Regions from separate parts of the Klebsiella sp. RIT-PI-d genome, predicted to be linked through region 2. Evidence: predicted binding sites of a transcription regulator. Region 2 holds the regulator's gene; each other region holds the start of a gene.
What was found. Region 2 encodes PurR, which represses purine synthesis genes. Its sites were predicted from a motif close to CANGCAAACGTTTGCNTG; they were not measured.

Region 1: a site for PurR is predicted at 2,664-2,681, ahead of tusA (sulfurtransferase TusA). Genes of this name have one in related genera too.
Region 3: a site for PurR is predicted at 5,198-5,215, ahead of cvpA (colicin V production protein). Genes of this name have one in related genera too.

What each region holds. Positions count from the first base shown of each region.
Region 1 covers NZ_LGIT01000004.1:138,245-145,219, forward strand. The annotation lists gene zntA (Zn(II)/Cd(II)/Pb(II) translocating P-type ATPase ZntA) at 51-2,246, shown strand; gene tusA (sulfurtransferase TusA) at 2,360-2,605, opposite strand; gene AC791_RS03910 (7-cyano-7-deazaguanine/7-aminomethyl-7-deazaguanine transporter) at 2,771-3,436, shown strand; gene AC791_RS03915 (DcrB family lipoprotein) at 3,512-4,072, shown strand; gene AC791_RS03920 (MFS transporter) at 4,073-5,284, opposite strand; gene AC791_RS03925 (AI-2E family transporter) at 5,503-6,561, shown strand; gene AC791_RS03930 (phenolic acid decarboxylase) at 6,661-6,975, opposite strand, start outside.
Region 2 covers NZ_LGIT01000009.1:1,303,836-1,310,810, forward strand. The annotation lists gene sodB (superoxide dismutase [Fe]) at 86-667, shown strand; gene AC791_RS20380 (YnhF family membrane protein) at 860-949, opposite strand; gene purR (HTH-type transcriptional repressor PurR) at 1,246-2,271, shown strand; gene punR (DNA-binding transcriptional activator PunR) at 2,273-3,202, opposite strand; gene punC (purine nucleoside transporter PunC) at 3,314-4,495, shown strand; gene cfa (cyclopropane fatty acyl phospholipid synthase) at 4,793-5,941, shown strand; gene AC791_RS12560 (riboflavin synthase) at 6,012-6,650, opposite strand; gene mdtK (MdtK family multidrug efflux MATE transporter) at 6,883-6,975, shown strand, end outside.
Region 3 covers NZ_LGIT01000009.1:2,055,826-2,062,800, forward strand. The annotation lists gene AC791_RS15955 (MFS transporter) at 1-1,079, shown strand, start outside; gene AC791_RS15960 (glycoside hydrolase family 127 protein) at 1,087-3,057, shown strand; gene purF (amidophosphoribosyltransferase) at 3,105-4,622, opposite strand; gene cvpA (colicin V production protein) at 4,656-5,144, opposite strand; gene dedD (cell division protein DedD) at 5,423-6,118, opposite strand; gene folC (bifunctional tetrahydrofolate synthase/dihydrofolate synthase) at 6,108-6,975, opposite strand, start outside.

The DNA of each region.
Region 1 (6,975 bases), on a different contig from region 2:
AGAGTGTATGCTCCGGGTAATGAGAAATTTATCATTGCCCGGAGGGTACAATGTCGACATCCGATCCTGAGAGCAAAAAAGCCCCTCAGTTTTCCACCCTCAGGTTTACGCCCGCTAAATCTGAGTCTGCCCCCTGCTGCGCCGGGACATCATGTTCAGATGAAACGCCCCGCCAGACTGCGCTGCCGGATGCGCGTTATCGCTGGAAAGTTGAAGGCATGGACTGTGCCGCCTGCGCGCGTAAAGTTGAAAATGCGGTCCGCCAGGTCGCCGGGGTAACCCAGGTTCAGGTATTGTTTGCCACCGAAAAACTGCTGGTGAACGCCCCGGATAATGTGAGCCAGCAAATTGAGCAGGCGGTACAACAAGCGGGCTATACCCTGCGCAGTGAAAACGCACCGCCGCCTGACGTCTCACGCCTGCGGGAAAATCTGCCGCTAATTGTTCTGATTGTGATGATGGGCATAAGCTGGGGCCTTGAACACCTGAGCCACCCGGCGGGTCAGACCGCGTTTGTCATTACCACGCTGGTAGGGCTTTATCCTGTACTGCGTCAGGCGCTACGGCTCATCCGCAGCGGAAGCTGGTTTGCCATTGAAACGCTCATGAGCGTCGCCGCCCTCGGCGCATTGTTTATCGGCGCAACCGCAGAGGCAGCGATGGTGCTGCTGCTGTTTTTAATCGGCGAACGCCTCGAAGGTTGGGCAGCCAGCCGTGCGCGGCAGGGCGTTAGCGCATTAATGGCGTTAAAACCCGAAACGGCCGTGCGCGTACTCAATGGACAGCGTGAGACGGTTGCCCAGCGCGATTTGCGTCCGGGGGATGTTATTGAAGTCGCCGCCGGTGGACGTCTGCCTGCCGACGGTAAGCTGCTTTCCGCATTTGCCAGCTTCGACGAAAGCGCCCTGACCGGGGAATCGATCCCGGTAGAACGCGCAACGGGAGAGAGTGTTCCGGCAGGGGCCACCAGCGTCGATCGGCTTGTCACGCTGGAGGTGATTTCCGAGCCTGGCGCGAGTGCTATCGATCGTATTTTGACGCTGATTGAAGAAGCTGAAGAGCGCCGCGCGCCCATTGAACGCTTTATCGACCGCTTCAGCCGCATTTACACTCCAGCCATTATGGCGCTGGCGCTGCTGGTCGCCGTGGTGCCTCCCCTGCTTTTTGCCGCGAGCTGGGACGAGTGGATTTATAAGGGGCTGACTCTGCTGCTGATTGGCTGTCCGTGTGCGCTGGTGATCTCAACCCCGGCGGCCATTACTTCTGGCCTCGCCGCCGCCGCAAAACGGGGCGCGCTGATCAAAGGTGGCGCAGCACTGGAGCAGCTCGGGCGCATTCAGCGCATCGCTTTCGATAAAACCGGAACGTTGACCGTAGGGAAACCGCAGGTCACCGGGATTTTCCCTCTGTCAGGTGATGAAAATACGCTGCTGGCGCTGGCGGCGGCCGTTGAGCAGGGTTCAACCCATCCACTGGCGCAGGCGATTGTGCAGGAAGCACATACCCGTGAACTGACGCTGCCCCTGGCAACCGAACAGCGCGCGCTGGCAGGCCATGGAATTGAGGCCGTCGTCGCCGGAAAACCGGTTCTGATCTGCGCCGCAGATAAATTCTCCGGCGAGATGTTTAAGACGCAAATTCATGCCCTGGAGCAGGAGGGACAAACCGTGGTGATGGTGGTGCAGGATGGCACTGCATCTGGCACGATAGCGCTGCGCGATACTCTGCGAAACGATGCGCGGGAAGCCGTTACCGCACTGCATCAGCTTGGCATCCAGGGCATCATTTTGACCGGCGATAACCCCCGCGCCGCCGCTGTTATTGCCGGTGAACTGGGACTGGAATTTAAGGCCGGCCTGATGCCAGCGGATAAAGTTCAGGCGGTCAGTGAACTCAATCGTCAGATGCCGCTGGCGATGGTCGGCGACGGGATTAACGACGCCCCGGCAATGAAGGCTTCAACTATCGGCATCGCGATGGGCAGCGGAACGGATGTGGCACTGGAAGCGGCGGATGCGGCGTTAACCCATAATCGTCTGACCGGCCTTGCACAGATGATCGCTCTTGCCCGGGCGACGCACGCGAATATCCGGCAGAATATTGCCATCGCACTGGGATTGAAAGGCATTTTCCTGGTCACCACGCTGCTCGGTGTTACCGGACTCTGGCTGGCGGTGCTGGCGGATACCGGTGCTACAGTACTGGTCACCGCGAACGCCCTGCGATTACTGCGCAAAGGTCGTTAAGAGTGATGCCCTGTGCGGCAAAATCCGATCGTGATTACGGGCCGATCCAGGCTGTCGCCGGGATCGCTCCACGCGAGAGGCTGGAAGGGTCGCAGAAATCTTCAGTCGGCTAATCAGTGGCCTTTGCGCAGCAAATAGCGGTACGGCAGCGCGTCCGTCTCCTGCGCGATCAGCTCATGTTCCATAAAAGTACAAAAACCGGGAATATCGCGGGTGGTGGCCGGATCGTCAGCAACAATCGCCAGCGTCTCACCCACCTGCATATTACGCACGGTTTTACGCACCATCATTACCGGCTCAGGGCAGCGAAGGCCCTGCGCATCAAGAGTATGGTCTGCAGTCGAAAACGAATCAGTCATGGTTATCTCGCCCCTTCAAAACGGCGATAGTTTACGCCGCCTTTTTTGTGACGCAAGTCAGGTTAACGATTGCGTGAAAAACAACCGTTGCAATGTCCGGTTAAAGCAGTATCATGCGGCGGTTTTCATTGGGTTCCCTCACCCCAACCACTAAAAAGGCTACATATGATGCATTTCACCTCTACTCAGCGTATGAAAGCGCTGGTATGGCTATCGCTATTTCACCTGCTGGTGATTATCTCCAGTAACTATCTGGTCCAGTTACCGGTCGCTATTTTTGGCTTCCACACCACCTGGGGCGCGTTTAGCTTTCCGTTTATTTTTCTCGCCACCGATCTCACGGTACGCATTTTCGGCGCACCGCTGGCAAGGCGCATTATTTTTGCCGTTCTGGCTCCGGCGCTGCTGGCGTCGTATGTCATCTCTTCCCTGTTTTACATGGGCGAGTGGCAAGGATTTGGCGCGCTGGCACACTTTAACCTGTTCGTCGCCCGTATCGCAGCAGCCAGTTTTATGGCCTACGCGCTGGGACAGATTCTTGATGTGCACGTCTTTAATCGTCTGCGGCAGAATCATCGCTGGTGGATGGCTCCGGCGGCCTCAACATTATTTGGCAATATCAGCGACACGTTAGCCTTTTTCTTTATCGCTTTCTGGCGCAGTTCCGACCCCTTTATGGCATCGCACTGGGTTGAAATCGCGCTGGTGGATTACAGCTTTAAGATTATTATTAGTCTGCTTTTCTTCCTGCCCATGTACGGTATCGTGCTCAATGTGCTGTTAAAAAGGCTGACGGATAAATCTGATTTCTCGGCATTGCAGGCCCGTTAAAGGTTCAGCGTTGCGGTTGTGTTAAGATAGGGCCATGAGCCGTTTATGGCCGTGTATCGAATAAGGAAGAAGTCAATGCGCAATCTGGTTAAGTATGCTGGTATTGGCCTGCTGGTGGTGGGGCTTGCGGCATGTGATAACAACGAATCGCCGTCCTCATCTGCTCAGGCAGCCTCGACGGAAAATAACGTCACCGCACAACCTATAAGCCTGCTGGATGGGAAAGTGACGTTCTCGCTGCCGGCTGATATGTCCGATCAGAGCGGTAAACTGGGTACGCAGGCCAACAACATGCACGTTTATTCCGACCCAACCGGTCAGAAAGCGGTGATCGTTATTGTGGGTGACAGCACTGAAGAAGGGCTGGATGTGCTGGCAAAACGTCTTGAGGATCAGCAGCGCAACCGTGACCCGCAGCTTCAGGTGGTCTCCAACAAGCCGCTGAAAGTCAAAGGGCATGATATGCAGCAGCTCGACAGCATTATCTCTGCAAAAGGCCAGACCGCGTGGTCTTCCGTCGTACTGAGCAAGGTGGATAATAAACTGCTGACCCTGCAGGTTACTCTGCCGGCAGATAATCAGCAGCAAGCCCAGACCACGGCTGAAAACATTATCAATACCGTGGTGATTAAATAATTATCCGACGGCTTCCGGTGGTAACACGGGAGGCCGTTTTTTTAGCCGCCATCCCAGCAGTAGTGCAAGCGTAACCAGTCCAGCCGCCGCCAGATAAATCATCGGCACGCCGGCCCAGGTCATTAACAGCCCCGCCAGTGGCCCGGTGATCCCAAGCGACATATCCATAAATACCGTATAGGTTGCCAGCGCCGAACCCTGATTCTGCTGCGGAACCGCCTTAACCGCCACCACACCCAACGCCGGGAAAACCAGCGAGAAACCCGCACCGGTTAGCAGCGTGCCGATTTTTGCCAGCAGCGGCGTTGCCGCCATCCCCACCATCAGCAGGCCAATAATCTCAATGACGAAGCAGATCATCGCGACGTTTAGTCCGCCCAGGCGGTTAATCGCATTCGGGAACAACAGGCGCGCGCCGACAAAGGCGCAGCTAAACAGGGTTAACGCAAATGCGGCGCCATCCCAGCCTTTGGCATCATAAAACAGGGTAATGAATGTGGCGATTGCGCCAAAACCGGAAGATGCCAGCGCTAGCGCCATTCCGTAAGGCCATACCCGGCCCATTACGGCGCGAAATGACATGGCTTTTCCACGACTGGCGGTGACCGCTGCACGCGGCAGTGTGCCAAGCAGCGCCCCCAGTGCGACGGCCATAATAACCAGCGCCACCCCCTGAAGTCCGGCCCACTGATAACATAACATGCCGAGCGGTGCGCCCAGCGCCATCGCTCCGTAGGTGACAATTCCGTTCCACGAGATAACCCGGCCAATATGTCGTGACCCTACCACGCCCACGCCCCACAGCGTCGAACCTGTTCCGGCAAAACTCTGGCCGAATCCGAGTACGATGCGCCCCAGGCACAGCAGCACCAGACTGAATACCGGCCAGTGACTGCCCGATGCAGCCAGCAGATAACCGACGCCGCTCAGAAAGCAGCCGCACAGGCCGAAGACAACAATTTTCTTCGGCCCAAGCAGATCGGCATAGCGACCGGCATGTGGGCGACTGAGCAGCGTGGCAAAATATTGCAGACTAATGACAAGCCCGGCCCAGAAGGCACTAAAGCCCATTACATCATGAACATAGCCAGGAAGAACGGCCAGCGGCAGACCAATCGTCAGGTAACTGGCGAAGTTAAACATGGCGACAGAAAGTATCCGCAGGTTCAGGCGCAGGCCACCTGGCTCCGGCCCGGCGACGGGTTCAGGCATAACAATTATTTCCTTTTTACAACGGTGTTTCATTATTACACGCATTCAGGATTTTGTGTCTCTAACGAATATTCAACAAACCGCTATACTCAACAACAATCCCGTTGCGCCTGTGCATCTTCAGAAGCCTGACTCTGAGGCATACTGGCGCGGTTCGGGAAAACGTCATTCAAAGGATGAGCCAGATACGCAGTGCATTTTCAAAAAAGGAAAGATTCATGATTACCCCTGTTCCCGATAAAACCGATAAAGCGGGCCTGCATATTCTGTTAAAGATGGCCGCGCTGGTCATTATTCTGGCGGGTATTCATGCCGCAGCAGATATCATTGTTCAGCTTCTGCTGGCGCTCTTTTTTGCCATTGTATTGAATCCGCTGGTCACCTGGTTTATTCGCCGGGGTGTGAAGCGGCCAATGGCGATCACTATCGTGGTCATCGTGATGATGATTGTGTTGACTGCGCTGTTTGCGGTGCTGGCAACATCGCTCAATGATTTCATTGCCCTGCTGCCGAAATACAGTAATGAACTTACTGCCAAAGTCATCTATTTGCAGCGTCAGGTGCCTCTGCTCAACCTGCATCTTTCGCCTGAATTAATGCTCAGACGTATGGATTCAGAGAAAGTCATGACGTTTGCCACTACTCTGATGACTCAGCTTTCGGGAGCAATGGCGAGCGTGGTCCTGTTGGTCATGACCGTCGTTTTCATGCTGTTTGAGGTCCGCCACGTTCCTTATAAACTGCGTTTTGCCCTGTCCAATCCGCAAATTCATATTGCCGGGCTACACCGGGCGCTTAAAGGCGTTTCCCATTATCTGGCGCTAAAAACGCTGATCAGCTTATGGACTGGCGCCATTATCTGGCTGGGTCTGCTACTGATGGGCGTTCAGTTCGCGTTGATGTGGGGCGTGCTGGCTTTCCTGCTGAACTATATTCCCAATATCGGATCGGTACTTTCTGCCGTGCCGCCCATGTTTCAGGCACTGCTGTTTAACGGCATGTACGAATTCGTGATGGTTGGCGCGCTGTTCCTGGTGGTGCATATGGTGCTCGGTAATATGGTTGAACCGCGAATGATGGGGCATCGTCTGGGCATGTCAACGATGGTGGTATTTCTTTCATTGTTGATTTGGGGATGGCTGCTCGGCCCGGTGGGGATGCTGCTTTCGGTACCGTTGACCAGCGTGTGTAAGATCTGGATGGAAACGACCAAAGGTGGCAACAAGCTGGCCATTTTGTTGGGGCCAGGCCGACCGAAAAGCCGTTTGCCCGGTTAGCGGCATGAGGGACGTTGTACCGGGTGGCGGCTGCGCCCTACCCGGCCCATTCACCTGTAGGCCCGGTAAGCGCAGCGCCACCGGGCATTGCTTGCTGCCTTAGCGTAAGTTTTCCGGGAAACTGGCCGGTAGCTCACTGGCTGGGCAGGCAATCACCTCGTCATTGTTCGCACCGCAATCACGTACGAAGGTAATCGTGGCAAACTCATCGATTACTTCAGTCGGATAGGCCGGACCTGCGTCGCGATACGATTCCATCAGCGGAATATGCTCGTTCTGAAAACACACCGTTTTTTCTGGGTTATTGATCACCCAGCGCGGGAAGAAAATAGTCCCGTGGAACACGTTATCGCCGAGGTTCACGATCAGGCTAACGTCAGTCCCGGTAGGTTCGGTCCAGGAAATTTTATAAAT
Region 2 (6,975 bases):
TCTTCTGCCTGTGCCTTTATTTTGTTAATATATCCATGCTTATCATGTGGATATTGAGTTATCAAAATAAAAAAGGAGTATTGCAATGTCGTTTGAATTACCTGCATTACCGTATGCAAAAGACGCGCTGGAACCGCACATTTCTGCCCAGACCCTCACTTATCATCACGGCAAACATCATCAGGCCTACGTAACAAATCTGAATAACCTCATCAAAGATACGCAGTGGGAAAACCAGTCGCTTGAGGACATTATTCGCGGCTCGGAAGGCGCTATTTTTAACAATGCGGCTCAGGTATGGAACCACACCTTTTACTGGCACTGCCTGGCTCCTGACGCTGGCGGCGAACCAGGCAGCGATCTCGCCGCAGCCCTTAGCCAGTCGTTCGGCAGCGTAGACGACTTTAAAAAGCAGTTTACCGATGCGGCAATCAAGAATTTTGGTTCTGGCTGGACATGGCTGGTACAAAAATCTGACGGCAGCCTGGCGATTGTATCCACCTCTAACGCCGGCACACCGCTGACCACCTCCGACAAACCGCTATTAACGGTCGATGTCTGGGAACATGCTTATTACATTGACTATCGTAATGCCCGCCCGGGTTATCTGGAGCATTTCTGGGCGCTGGTGAACTGGTCATTCGTGGCTGACAACCTGGCAGCCTGAGTTAACACACAGAGGGCTTGCGCCCTCTGTGTTACCCGTTAGCGGCTAATGCAGGTCTCATATGCTGGCTGGCGCGGCGAAAAAAGCGACATCATTGAAAAAATAAAAGTAAGCCACAAGCAAAACAGTTTTACTATCAGCACAATAAGCTGGTACGGAGCACGAGGGAGAGAAAATACTCCGCCGGAGCAATCAGTGCAGGACAGCAACCAGAGCACTTGCGACAATCAGACTCAGGACAATGATCGTGGTGACCAGGGAAAACTTAAGATCGGTACTCATCGATTTTTACTCCTTGTTATAACCTTGTGAAATGTGAGCTTGTCCATTTTTACACACCTTGCGGCGAAAATCTTGCAGGATTTAAAGTGAGACACATTTTTCTCTTTCACTTTTCTTCAGAATCGGCCAAAATTCCACGCTTAATTATAAGCGTACCAGTCATTACCCCTCACCTGACGTAATGTGTCATTTCCCGGCGCAAAGCAATGACGACGAAATTGCAACAGGGGTGTGTAAAGGCAAACGTTTACCCTCCTATTTGCAGGCGTTCAGGCCAGGGTCCGGAGTAAGATTTAATGGCAACAATTAAAGATGTCGCGAGACGCGCAAACGTTTCCACTACCACTGTATCTCACGTTATCAACAAGACGCGTTTTGTTGCTGAAGATACGCGTAATGCGGTGTGGGCGGCAATTAAAGAACTTCACTACTCTCCGAGCGCCGTTGCCAGGAGCCTCAAGGTAAATCATACCAAGTCCATTGGCCTTCTGGCGACCAGCAGCGAAGCCGCCTATTTTGCTGAAATTATTGAAGCGGTTGAAAAAAGCTGTTTTCAGAAAGGCTACACACTGATCCTTGGCAATGCCTGGAACGACATAGAAAAGCAAGGCGCCTACCTTTCAATGATGGCGCAGAAGCGTGTCGATGGCCTGCTGGTGATGTGCTCTGAGTATCCTGAGCCGCTATTGAAAATGCTGGAAGAATACCGTCATATACCGATGGTGGTAATGGACTGGGGCGAATCCAAAGCTGATTTTACCGACTCGGTGATCGACAATGCCTTCGAAGGGGGTTACATGGCCGGGCGGTATTTACTTGAGCGTGGACATCGTGACATCGGTATTATTCCGGGCGCGCTCGAGCGCAATACCGGCGCAGGTCGACTGGCCGGTTTTATGAAAGCAATGGAAGAAACTCAGGTTAATGTTCCACCGCAGTGGATCGTGCAGGGTGATTTTGAGCCTGAGTCAGGTTATCAGGCGATGCAAAAAATTCTTAATCAATCCCCTCGCCCGACAGCCGTTTTCTGCGGCGGTGATATCATGGCGATGGGTGCGCTCTGCGCTGCCGATGAAATGGGTTTGCGCGTACCGCAGGATATCTCCCTGATTGGCTATGACAATGTGCGCAACGCCCGTTTCTTTACACCGGCGCTGACAACCATTCATCAGCCTAAAGACTCGCTCGGAGAGGAAGCGTTCAATACCCTGCTGGATCGCATTGTGAATAAGCGCGTCGAATCAAAATCAATTGAGGTTCATCCTCAACTCATTGAACGTCGATCGGTTGCTGACGGTCCCTATCTTGACTATCGCCGCTAAGTTAACAAGCGGGGTCCGTTTCCTGCGGGTCCCGCAGCCACTCTTTATTCAGTGTTTCACTGTCGCCCAGATACGCCAGCAGCCATTCCAGCGCGGGTGAAATATCACTCTGCTGCCAGGTTAAACAACATGCCGCATCAGGAAAAGGATTTTCCAGATCCAGCTCCACCCACTCCCCGGAATCCAGCCACGGGCGGGCAGAATGTGAGGGGATCATTGCCGCGCAGAGCCCTGCCGAGATGCAGGTAGCCGAAGACTCCCAGTCAGGCACGACCACCCTTTTTTGATTGTCCAGCAGCCACGTCGTACGTTTAGGCAGCGATCGCGAGGTGTCTTCGCGTACCAGCGACGGCCAGTTGCGCAATTCATCATCGCTTAAAGGCCCGATATTAAGCGCCAGAGGATGGTGGCGCGCCACAACGCAGCTCCAGCTCAGCATGCCCATATCGCGAAAGGCATAGCGTCCTCCGACCGGAATAGCCTGCGTTGCGCCAATCGCCAGTTCAACGCGGCCGTCCGCCAGCGCATCCCAGACACCGTTAAAAACTTCCTGAAAAACGATCAGTTCGACATCCGGGAAATGGCGATAGAAATCGACAATCATCTGGCGAGTGCGTTCAGGTCTGACAATGTTATCGACGGCGATAGGCAGTTGACTGCGCCAGCCGTTGGCAATTTGCTGACACTGCTGGCGGGTGATCAGCATTTTTTTGATAACAGAACGCCCTTCTTTCAAAAACCAGCTTCCTGCCGGCGTTAATTCTACGTCCCGGTGCCGACGTTCAAACAGCGGGACAGCCAGCCACTCTTCCATCTGGCGGACTGTATAGCTGACAGCAGAAGGCACGCGGTGCAACTCCTGTGCCGCCGCGCTAAAGCTACCGTTGCGCGCTACCGCATCTATGACTTCAAGAGAATATTCTGACCACATTTTTTGCCTTCAATTTTTTTGATGTCAATTCGCAAATATTAGCGTTTCACAACCTGGAATGCACTGCCTACACTCATGTTCCTGTCATCTGCAATTATAAAGAGAAGTGTTATGCAACCTGGAAAAGGGTTTTTGGTGTGGCTTGGCGGACTCAGCGTGCTGGGTTTTTTAGCCACCGATATGTATTTACCCGCCTTTGCGGCAATTCAGCAGGATCTTAATACGCCTGCCGCAGCGGTGAGCGCCAGTTTAAGTGTATTCCTCGCGGGGTTTGCCCTTGGCCAGTTAATTTGGGGCCCGCTCTCTGACCGTTTCGGTCGTCGCCCGGTGTTATTAACCGGACTGGCAATTTTCGCCATCGGCTGTCTGGGGATGCTCTGGGTTAAAGATGCCACAACGCTACTGGTGCTGCGTTTCGTCCAGGCCGCTGGCGTTTGCGCGGCTGCCGTCACCTGGCAGGCCATGGTTACCGATTACTATCCGGCGCAGCGTGTAAACCGTATTTTTGCCACTATCATGCCGCTGGTTGGTCTTTCGCCCGCGCTCGCGCCGCTTCTTGGCAGCTGGATACTCACTCATTTTGACTGGCAGGCTATATTCGCCACGCTGTTTGCTATCACTCTGATCCTGATGCTTCCTGCCCTGCGCCTGAAGAAGGTTACGCAAAAAAATGCCACTGACGGTAAAGCCCTGACGTTTAGTATGCTGCTGCGTTCACGCTCATATCTCGGAAACGTGCTGATTTACGCTGCCTGCTCAGCCAGTTTTTTCGCCTGGCTCACCGGCTCACCGTTTATTCTTCATGATATGGGGTATGGACCCGGCGCAATTGGTCTGAGCTATGTACCGCAAACCATTGCATTTTTAGTTGGCGGCTACGGTTGCCGGGCAGCACTGCAAAAATGGCAGGGAGAGCAGCTACTTCCCTGGCTGCTGAGTCTCTACGCATTAAGCGTGATTGGCACCTGGTGTACCGGGTTATTCAGCCCTGATTCGCTGACAGCGCTTCTGATCCCGTTTTGTATTATGGCGATCGCAAACGGCGGTATTTATCCCATCGTTGTTGCGCAGGCGCTACGTCCCTTTCCCCAGGCAACGGGACGCGCGGCAGCGTTGCAGAATACGTTGCAGCTTGGACTGTGTTTTCTTGCAAGCCTGGTCGTCTCCTGGCTGGTGGCAACGCCGCTGTTAACCACCACCAGCGTTATGCTGATGACCGCAGTTCTGGCGGGTATTGGCTACTGGATGCAGCAAATGGAAAGTCACAAAATCAGGGTTCCCGCAAAGCGTTGACAGCTGGAGTGTGTCAAAGAAGTAATTAATTAGCGCGCTAACATTTTTGTGTTGAATCAGAGTGTTTAGCGTCCTATACTTTCTTGCATTGCATATTATTACGATAAAAGCAGTATTATTTAGCGGGTGATGGAGTTCACCCGTTTACACCACGGATGGCATTTCGGTAAGGGTTCCCTTCCTTCCTCTGTTTCTACATCGGACAGTAAACTTACAGTGCCACTGTAAGTTTTTTCATAAGCCAAATTGTATCTACGCTTTTATGGATCTGAATCATATACGCGTGATGGAGAAGCTATGAGTTCATCGTGTATCGAAGACGTCAGCATACCGGAAGACGACTGGTATCGTATTGCGAACGAGTTATTAAGCCGCGCAGATATCACCATTAATGGTGCAGCTCCTTATGATTTACAGGTTAAAAACCCGCATTTCTTTAAGCGTGTGCTCCAGGAAGGCTCGCTCGGGTTGGGTGAAAGTTATATGGATGGCTGGTGGGAATGCGACCAGCTGGACAGCTTTTTCACTAAGATCCTCCGCGCCGGTCTGGACACCCAGTTACCGCACCATCTGAAAGACACGCTTCGCGTGGCTACAACTCGTCTGATTAATTTACAAAGTAAAAAACGTGCCTGGATCGTGGGTAAGGAACATTACGATTTGGGCAACGATCTGTTTACCCGAATGCTCGATCCCTACATGCAGTATTCCTGTGCATACTGGAAAGAGGCCGATAATCTGGTCGATGCGCAGCAGGCTAAACTGGCATTGATTTGCGAAAAACTACAGCTCAAACCCGGGATGCGAGTGCTGGATATTGGCTGCGGCTGGGGCGGCCTTGCCTCATGGATGGCCAAAAATTACCACGTCAGCGTGACCGGCGTAACCATTTCTGCCGAACAGCAGAAGCTGGCTCAGGACCGGTGTTCAGGCCTCGATGTTAATTTCCTGCTTCAGGATTATCGCGACTTGCAGGATCAGTTTGACCGTATCGTGTCAGTAGGCATGTTTGAACATGTCGGTCCTAAAAACTACAAAACGTATTTTGAGGTGGTGGATCGCAATCTCAAGCCGGACGGGCTTTTCCTTTTGCATACCATCGGTGCGAAAAAAACGGACACCAGTGTTGATCCATGGATCGATAAATATATTTTTCCCAATGGCTGTTTACCGTCGGTCCGGCAAATAGCGACAGCCAGTGAATCTCATTTCGTAATGGAGGACTGGCATAATTTTGGCCCTGATTACGACAAAACGCTGATGGCATGGTATCAACGTTTCCAGGCGTTATGGCCTGAGATTGCCAATAACTATTCTGAACGCTTCAAGCGGATGTTTGATTATTATCTGACGGCCTGCGCGGGCGCCTTTCGGGCACGGGATATTCAGCTCTGGCAGATCGTTTTCTCACGTGGTGTTGAAGACGGTCTACGCGTCGCACGCTAATCCTTTCTACCTGCGCTCAGGCGCAGGTCTCTTTTATTACCGGCTAAAAGCGAATTACTCTCTGCCAGCGTTATTCTTCTTCCACCATTTTAAGCACTGCTTCGCGCGCGGCGAGAACGCGCTCTACCGTATCAACGACGGCTTGCGTTTGCGGATCGATTTCAACATTAATTCGCTGGCCGAGTTTTTTCTGACCGAGCGTGGTACGCTGTAGCGTTTCCGGAATAAGGTGTACGCAGAAACGTGTCGCAGTCACTTCCCCTACCGTCAGGCTAATACCATCCACGCCGATAAATCCTTTATACAGGATGTACTTCATCAGCGTCGGATCCTGCAATTTAAACCAGATTTGACGGTTGTTTTCTGAGGTGAGAATTTTCGACACCTCTGCGGTAGAAATGATGTGCCCCGACATTAAATGCCCGCCAATCTCATCACTGAATTTTGCTGCGCGCTCGACATTAACCTCATCACCTGGCTGTAGCTCGCCGAGATTAGTAATGCGCAGCGTCTCCTTCATTAAATCAAAGCTGACGCGATCCCCGTTGATTTCTGTTACGGTCAGGCAGCAACCGTTATGCGCCACCGATGCCCCCGTCTCAAGCCCCTCAAGCATATTTTCGGGCAATGCGACCACGTGAGTACGGAAATTGGGTTTCTCATCAATGGACACAATTTTTGCGGTGCCCTGTACGATACCAGTAAACATGCTACTAACTCCTGTATGCCATCATTACGGTTTAATACCCGTCTTTCTGTCACGCACAATAACAGGTGGAAAATAGGCTTGCCAGCCCGGTATGTGCCCTATCGACTTTTTTACTGGCTTAATGGTTAATCATCATTACAATAGTCAGCATAACCTCTTGTTCATTCTTCTTGCTGCCCTTTATGGCGGCTTTTTTAGTCTTTCAAATAACAACAATATTAAAGGTATTCACGTGCAGAAGTATCTAAATGAAGCGCGTCAGCTTCTGGCGCTGGCGATCCCGGTGATTATTGCGCAAATCGCGCAAAGCTCGATGGGATTTGTC
Region 3 (6,975 bases), 750 kb from region 2:
TTCTGACCTTTACCGTGCCAGACCTCAGCCCTAATCTGAAAATTGCCTGGGCCTTTGGCACCTATTTTCTACTTTCGGTCGGCTATACGGCGATCAACGTTCCTTACTGCGCGCTGATCAATGCCATGACCAGCCGCCACGACCAGGTCATGTCCTGCCAGTCATGGCGCTTTGTACTCAGCGGTCTTGCCGGTTTTCTGGTCTCCGTCGGGCTGCCGTGGATGGTGACATTTTTTGGCAAAGGTAATGCCGCAACCGGCTATCAGTATGGCGTAACGATTATTTGTACCGTTGGCGTGGTGATGTTTCTGCTGTGCTTTTTTTGGGTTAAGGAGCGGGTCCCGCTTTCACTGGCGGGAAATTTCACCCTGCGCCAGCATCTGCACGGCCTGCGTAAAAATGATCAGTTGCTGATGATGCTGATCATGTCCTTTTTGCTGGTCAATATTCTGTGTATTCGCGGCGGCGGCTACATGTATTTTATTTCTTACGCCCTCGAAGGCAGTAGCGGTTTTATGTCGCTGTTTTTTGCCATCGTCACCTTTGCGGCGATCCTCGGGGCGGTGATTATCAACCCCCTGTCGCGCCGTATTGATATGGTTAAGCTTTATTTTATGACCAATATCGTGCTGGTGATTTTTGGCGTTTTAATGTGGTTTCTGCCAACCGGCCAACAATATCAAACGCTATGGCTGGTCACTATTTTCATTAACAACGTCGTACTCGGATTTACCCTGCCCCTGCACTTTTCGATCATGGCATTTGCCGATGATTACGGCGAATGGAAAAACGGCGTTCGCTCTTCGGGTATGAATTTCGCGTTTAATCTCTTTTTCATCAAATTATCCTGGGCCTCTTCCGGGGGAATTATCAGCCTGATCCTGATTTTCATTGCCTATCAGCCGGGCCTTGAAAATCAAACTGTGGCTTCGGTTCAGGGTATTACGCTGCTGCAAACGATTGTTCCGGCACTCTTCCATCTGGTGCTGGCGCTCTGCCTGCTTAAGTGCCGTCTGAACGGTCCTATGATGCAACGTATTTCGCACGATCTTCACCAAAGACATTCGCATATTTGCTGAGGTAAACATGATACAGCCAGATGTAATCGAAACGGATTTGAACCGCGTCACCATTACCGATCCTTTCCTGGGGGAATATCAGCGTCTTATTCGTGACGTGGTGATCCCCTATCAGTGGCAGGCATTGAACGACACTATTGCCGGGGCTGAACCCAGTCATGCCCTGGCTAACTACCGCATTGCCGCGGGCGTAGAACAGGGTGAATTCTACGGAATGGTTTTTCAGGATAGCGATGTAACTAAATGGCTCGAAGCGGTTGCCTGGTCACTCTGTCAGAAACCCGATGCGGCGCTTGAGAAAACGGCTGATGAGGTCATCGAATTACTGGCACAGGCGCAGTGTGACGATGGTTACCTGAATACCTGGTATAGCGTTAAAGAGCCGGGCCTGCGCTGGACAAACGTTACCGAATGCCATGAACTGTACTGCGCCGGGCATCTTTTCGAAGCTGCCGTCGCCTTTTTTAACGCCACAGGTAAGCGCCGGCTGCTGGAAATCGCCTGCCGGTTTGCCGATCATATTGCTACTGTTTTTGGTCCCGATGAGGGGCAGCTTCGGGGGTATCCGGGACACCCGGAGGTGGAGCTGGCGTTAATGCGTCTGTATGAAGTCACCGGGCAGCCGCGTTATCAGGCGCTGGCACAATTTTTTCTCGACGAACGCGGCCAACAACCCTGGTACTATGATATTGAATTTGAGAAGCGCGGCGGTACATCCCACTGGGGAGGCTACCTGGGTGAAGCCTGGATGGTAAAGGATAAAGCCTATACTCACGCGCACAAACCGCTGAACCAGCAGGATCGGGCGGTCGGTCATGCCGTGCGCTCTGTCTATCTGATGACCGGGCTGGCCCATCTCGCCCGATTGTCTGGTGATGAGGAAAAGCGTCAGACCTGCCTGCGCATCTGGAATAATATCGTCCAGCGTCGGATGTATATTACCGGCGGTATCGGTTCTCAGGCTATTGGTGAGGCCTTTACCAGCGACTATGATTTGCCGAATGATACCGCCTACGCGGAAAGTTGCGCCTCCATTGGCCTGATGATGTTTGCCCGGCGCATGCTGGAAATGGAAGGCGATGCCTGCTACGCCGATGTCATGGAGCGGGCGTTTTATAATACGGTGCTGGGCGGGATGGCGCTGGACGGTAAACACTTTTTCTACGTCAATCCGCTGGAAACGGTCCCCAAAAGCATTGCGCACAATCATATTTACGATCATGTGAAACCGGTTCGTCAGCGCTGGTTTGGCTGTGCCTGCTGTCCGCCGAATATTGCGCGTACGCTGGTTGCTATCGGTCATTATGTCTTTACCCCCCGTGCGGATGCGCTGTTTATTAATTTCTATGCCGGCAGCAAGGCGCAATTTGACGTTAATAATCAAACGCTGGCGCTGGAAATCAGCGGCAATTATCCGTGGGATGACCATATCACGTTGACCTTTAGCCACGATCGCCCCGTACAGCACACGCTGGCGCTGCGCCTGCCGGAATGGTGCGACGATCCGCAGATCCAGCTTAATGGTAACGCAGCGGCAGGTGAGCGGATCAAAGGCTACTGGCACATGCATCGCCAGTGGCAGCAGGGAGACGTCATTACACTGCATCTGCCAATGAAAGCCAGACGCGTTTATGGCAACCCACAGCTCCGCCATACGGCGGGGAAAGTGGCGGTGCAGCGCGGACCGCTAATTTATTGTCTGGAAGAAGCCGATAATGGGGCCTGTCTGCATAATCTGGCGTTACCGCCACAAAGCGCATTCAGGGAGCTTAACGGCGTGGGCATTTTGCGGGGGAAAGTTATCCTGCAGGCAGAAGGCGCACGCGTGATGACCCCGACAGAGGATTGTCCGCTTTACAGTTTTGATAACCCGCCGGCTGCCACGGAGCAACAGACGCTAACGTTTATTCCGTGGTTTAGCTGGGCGAACCGGGGCGAAGGGGAAATGCGGATTTGGGTAGACGAAGCCCGATCCTGAAAACAAAACGCCGGGCATTGCCCGGCGTTTAACCTCTGATGTGAGAGTTACCCCTCGTTATGCATCTCAAGACTTTCCAGCTCGTTCTGTAACTGTATTACTTTGGTGTCATCGTTACGCAGCGAGTCCAGATAATCGAGATATTGCTGGTTAACGTCTTTGGTCACATAAATCCCGTTAAATACCGAGCATTCAAACTGCTGGATTTCCGGGTTTTCTGCGCGTACGGCGTCAATCAGATCGTCCAGATCCTGGAAAATCAGCCCGTCTGCGCCGATGATTTGCCGAATTTCGTCAACTTCGCGTCCGTGAGCAATCAGTTCGGTGGCGCTCGGCATATCAATGCCGTAAACGTTAGGGAAGCGGATTTCCGGTGCGGCAGAAGCGAGATACACTTTCTTAGCACCGGCTTCACGCGCCATTTCGATGATCTGCTCAGAAGTCGTTCCGCGCACGATGGAGTCATCTACCAGCAGGACGTTCTTATCGCGAAACTCAGCCCGGTTGGCGTTCAGCTTGCGGCGCACTGATTTACGGCGCAGTTGCTGTCCCGGCATAATAAAGGTCCGGCCAACGTAGCGATTTTTGACAAATCCCTGACGATAAGGCTTATCCAGAATACGGGCGATCTCCAGCGCGATGTCGCAGGACGTTTCCGGGATGGGGATCACCACGTCGATATCCAGATCTTCCCACTCGCGCGCGATTTTCTCGCCGAGCTTCGTGCCCATATTTACGCGGGCGCTGTAGACCGAAATTTTGTCGATAAAAGAGTCCGGGCGGGCAAAATAAACGTATTCAAACAGGCACGGATTGCTGACCGGATGGTCGGCGCACTGGCGGGTAAAAAGCTGGCCTTTTTCAGTGATATAGACCGCTTCGCCGGGCGCAACATCCCGCAGAAACTCAAAGCCCAGGGTGTCCAGCGCCACGCTTTCGGAGGCAACCATATACTCAATACGGCCGTCGCCGATTTCGCGCTTGCCCAGCACCAGCGGGCGGATACCGTTAGGATCGCGGAAGGCAACCATACCGTGACCGATAATCATCGCCACGCACGCATAGGCTCCACGAATGAGCCGGTTAGTTGCGGCAATGGCGGCAAATATGTTGTCTGCTTCCAGCGGATAGTGGCGGAAATTATCCAGCTCGCTGGCAAACACGTTAAGCAGAACTTCAGAATCAGAGGTGGTGTTGATGTGACGGCGCTTCTCTTCGAACAGCTTCTTGCGCAGTTCGTGCGCATTCGTCAGGTTGCCGTTGTGCGCAAGCGTAATACCGTACGGAGAGTTAACGTAGAAAGGCTGCGCTTCAGAAGCACTGGAGCTGCCAGCAGTAGGATAACGGACATGGCCGATCCCCATATTACCCTGCATGCGCTGCATGTGACGTGCTTCAAACACGTCGCTGACCAGACCATTCGCTTTACGTAAACGAAAGCCGTTATTCGCATCAATGGTAATGATGCCTGCGGCATCCTGCCCGCGGTGCTGAAGCACCGTTAATGCGTCATAAATAGACTGGTTGACCGGCATGACACCGGCGATACCGACAATACCGCACATACGTCTTTTCCTCGTTAAGCCACATCGCAGAGCTTATGCCCTGGGCAAGAAACTTGACGAACTTTGCAGATAATCAAAAAACCATCTGATGATGAAACTGAATTGCGGAATGAGCTGCGATTTTTGCCAGTCTTCGCTTTTCGGCATGCCGGTAAAGGTATCAAGAAAGAACAGAATGGCAGCGACGATCAGCACCCCACGCAGAGCACCGAAGCAGATCCCCAACACCCTGTCTGTACCCGACAGGCCGGTTTTCTCCACCAGCTGACCTATCACGAAGTTGACGATAGCGCCGACGATAAGTGTCGCGATAAACAGTATCGCGATGGCAATCCCATTTCGAACCAGTTCGTCTTCAAAGCCCGTAAACCAGACTGACAGGTAAGTGTAGTAATGACTGGCAACAAAGAAAGCACATCCCCATGTTACCAGCGATAACGCTTCACGAACAAAACCACGGATCAGGCTCACCAGACAGGAAAAGCCAACTACCGCAATAATAGCGTAATCAATCCAGACCATATATGTCCCACGATTTACGCCCTGTCATCCAGTTGGGGCGCATTCTAACAGAAAAAGAAAACGTTTGCGTAGGGATTTCCTTTCCCTGCTCAAATAAAAATGGCGCTGAAAAAAGATTCAACGCCATCACCCGATTGGGGTTGTGAAAGTGTATTCACACCGCCATTTTATCCATTTCTGCGTGCGTTCCGGTGCCAGAATGTGCTCATTTCGTGAGGGAAATGAGGGCATTGCACCAGGACGTTCCACCCTCACCCTGAGGGTGAAAAGACGCAAATCTAGTTCACACTATAATTCATCACCACACCGTTCAGCCCCGATAGCTGATTCAGTTCGCCCAGCGAACTTTTAAGCTTGTCTTTCGATGCGTCCGGCCCGACCAGAATGCGGGTAATTTTACCCTGTACTGGCGTCGAAGGCGATGTATAAACCCTGTAGCCTGCACCGCGAAGCTTACCGACAATTTCGTTAACTTTATCGGCATTTTTTAATGCGCCAAGCTGAACGACCCAGGCTTTTCCGGTCGGCGCAGGTTTCTGCTCTGCCACCGGCTTCGCTGCCGCAGGCGGGGTTTCGCTGGCCGCGGCTAATTGCTCGCTGGCCTTATCACGCTGCGGTTTTGGCTGCGGCTTTTCGGCTGTTTTCGGCTTTGGTCGATCGGGCTGCACCGGGATCTGATCGATATCTGCGCCGCTATTCGCCGCCAGACGCGACGGGTCCAGCGTGGGCGCTGCAGCATCCCCCGCCCTTATCTCTTCAGCTGCCCCTTCAGGCGGCTGCGCCGGTAACGCCTGCGTGGCCGCCGGCAGCATATCGGGTTCATCACGATCGCCTGCTTTAGGGACCAGCGGGATTGCGGCAAACTCATCCTGATAATGTTTTTTCTGCCCGTCAAGCAGGCCAGGGAGAACGATCACGCCCAGCGCGACCAACACAATCGTGCCGACTAAACGGTTCTGAAACTTACTTGCCACCGGAACTCCCCACCTCTAATTCTTCCATTACGTGCGCTACCGTGTGGAATGAGCCACACACCAGCACGGTGTCTTCTGGCCGTGCATTCGCCAGTGCTGCCTGCCATGCCTTACCGACGCTGGAATAGCGTTTGCTGTCGGCTAAATACTGCTGTAATTGCTCAGCCGTGGCACCGCGCGGCCCTTCCAGCGGTGCGCAATACCAGTCGTCCACAACCTCAGCAAGACAGGCCAGCGTTCCGGCAATGTCTTTATCATGCAGCATACCAACGACCGCCAGCACGCGCCCTGTTTTTGGCAGCATTTTGAGACGCCCGGCTAAATATGCCGCCGCGTGCGGGTTATGCGCCACGTCCAGGATCACCCGCGGTGATTCACCGATCGTCTGAAAACGTCCCGGCAGAATGGCGCTGGCAATACCCTCACGGATCGCCCGCTCGCTAACGTCAAGCTGGCTGGCACGCAGCGCCGCCAGCGCAGTGGCCGCATTGGGCTGCGGCACCTGAGGCAGCGGAAGCGCGTCGAGTTCACCCTGGGCATCGGTAAAATGCCAGCCGTCGGCGCTGACCTCATAATGCCAGTCAACGCCGCGGCGCATTAACGTCGCGCCTTTCTCTCCTGCTACCGCAGCAATAGCGTGCGGCATATCCGGCTCGCCAACGATCGCAGGCTTGCCCGGGCGGAAAATCCCGGCTTTTTCACGTCCGATACTTTCACGATCAGGCCCCAGCCAGTCAGTATGATCGAGTGCAATGCTGGTGACTACCGAGACGTCGGCATCGACCAGATTAGTTGCATCAAGACGCCCGCCCAGACCGACTTCGAGAATAACTACATCAAGCTGCGCCTGTTTGAAC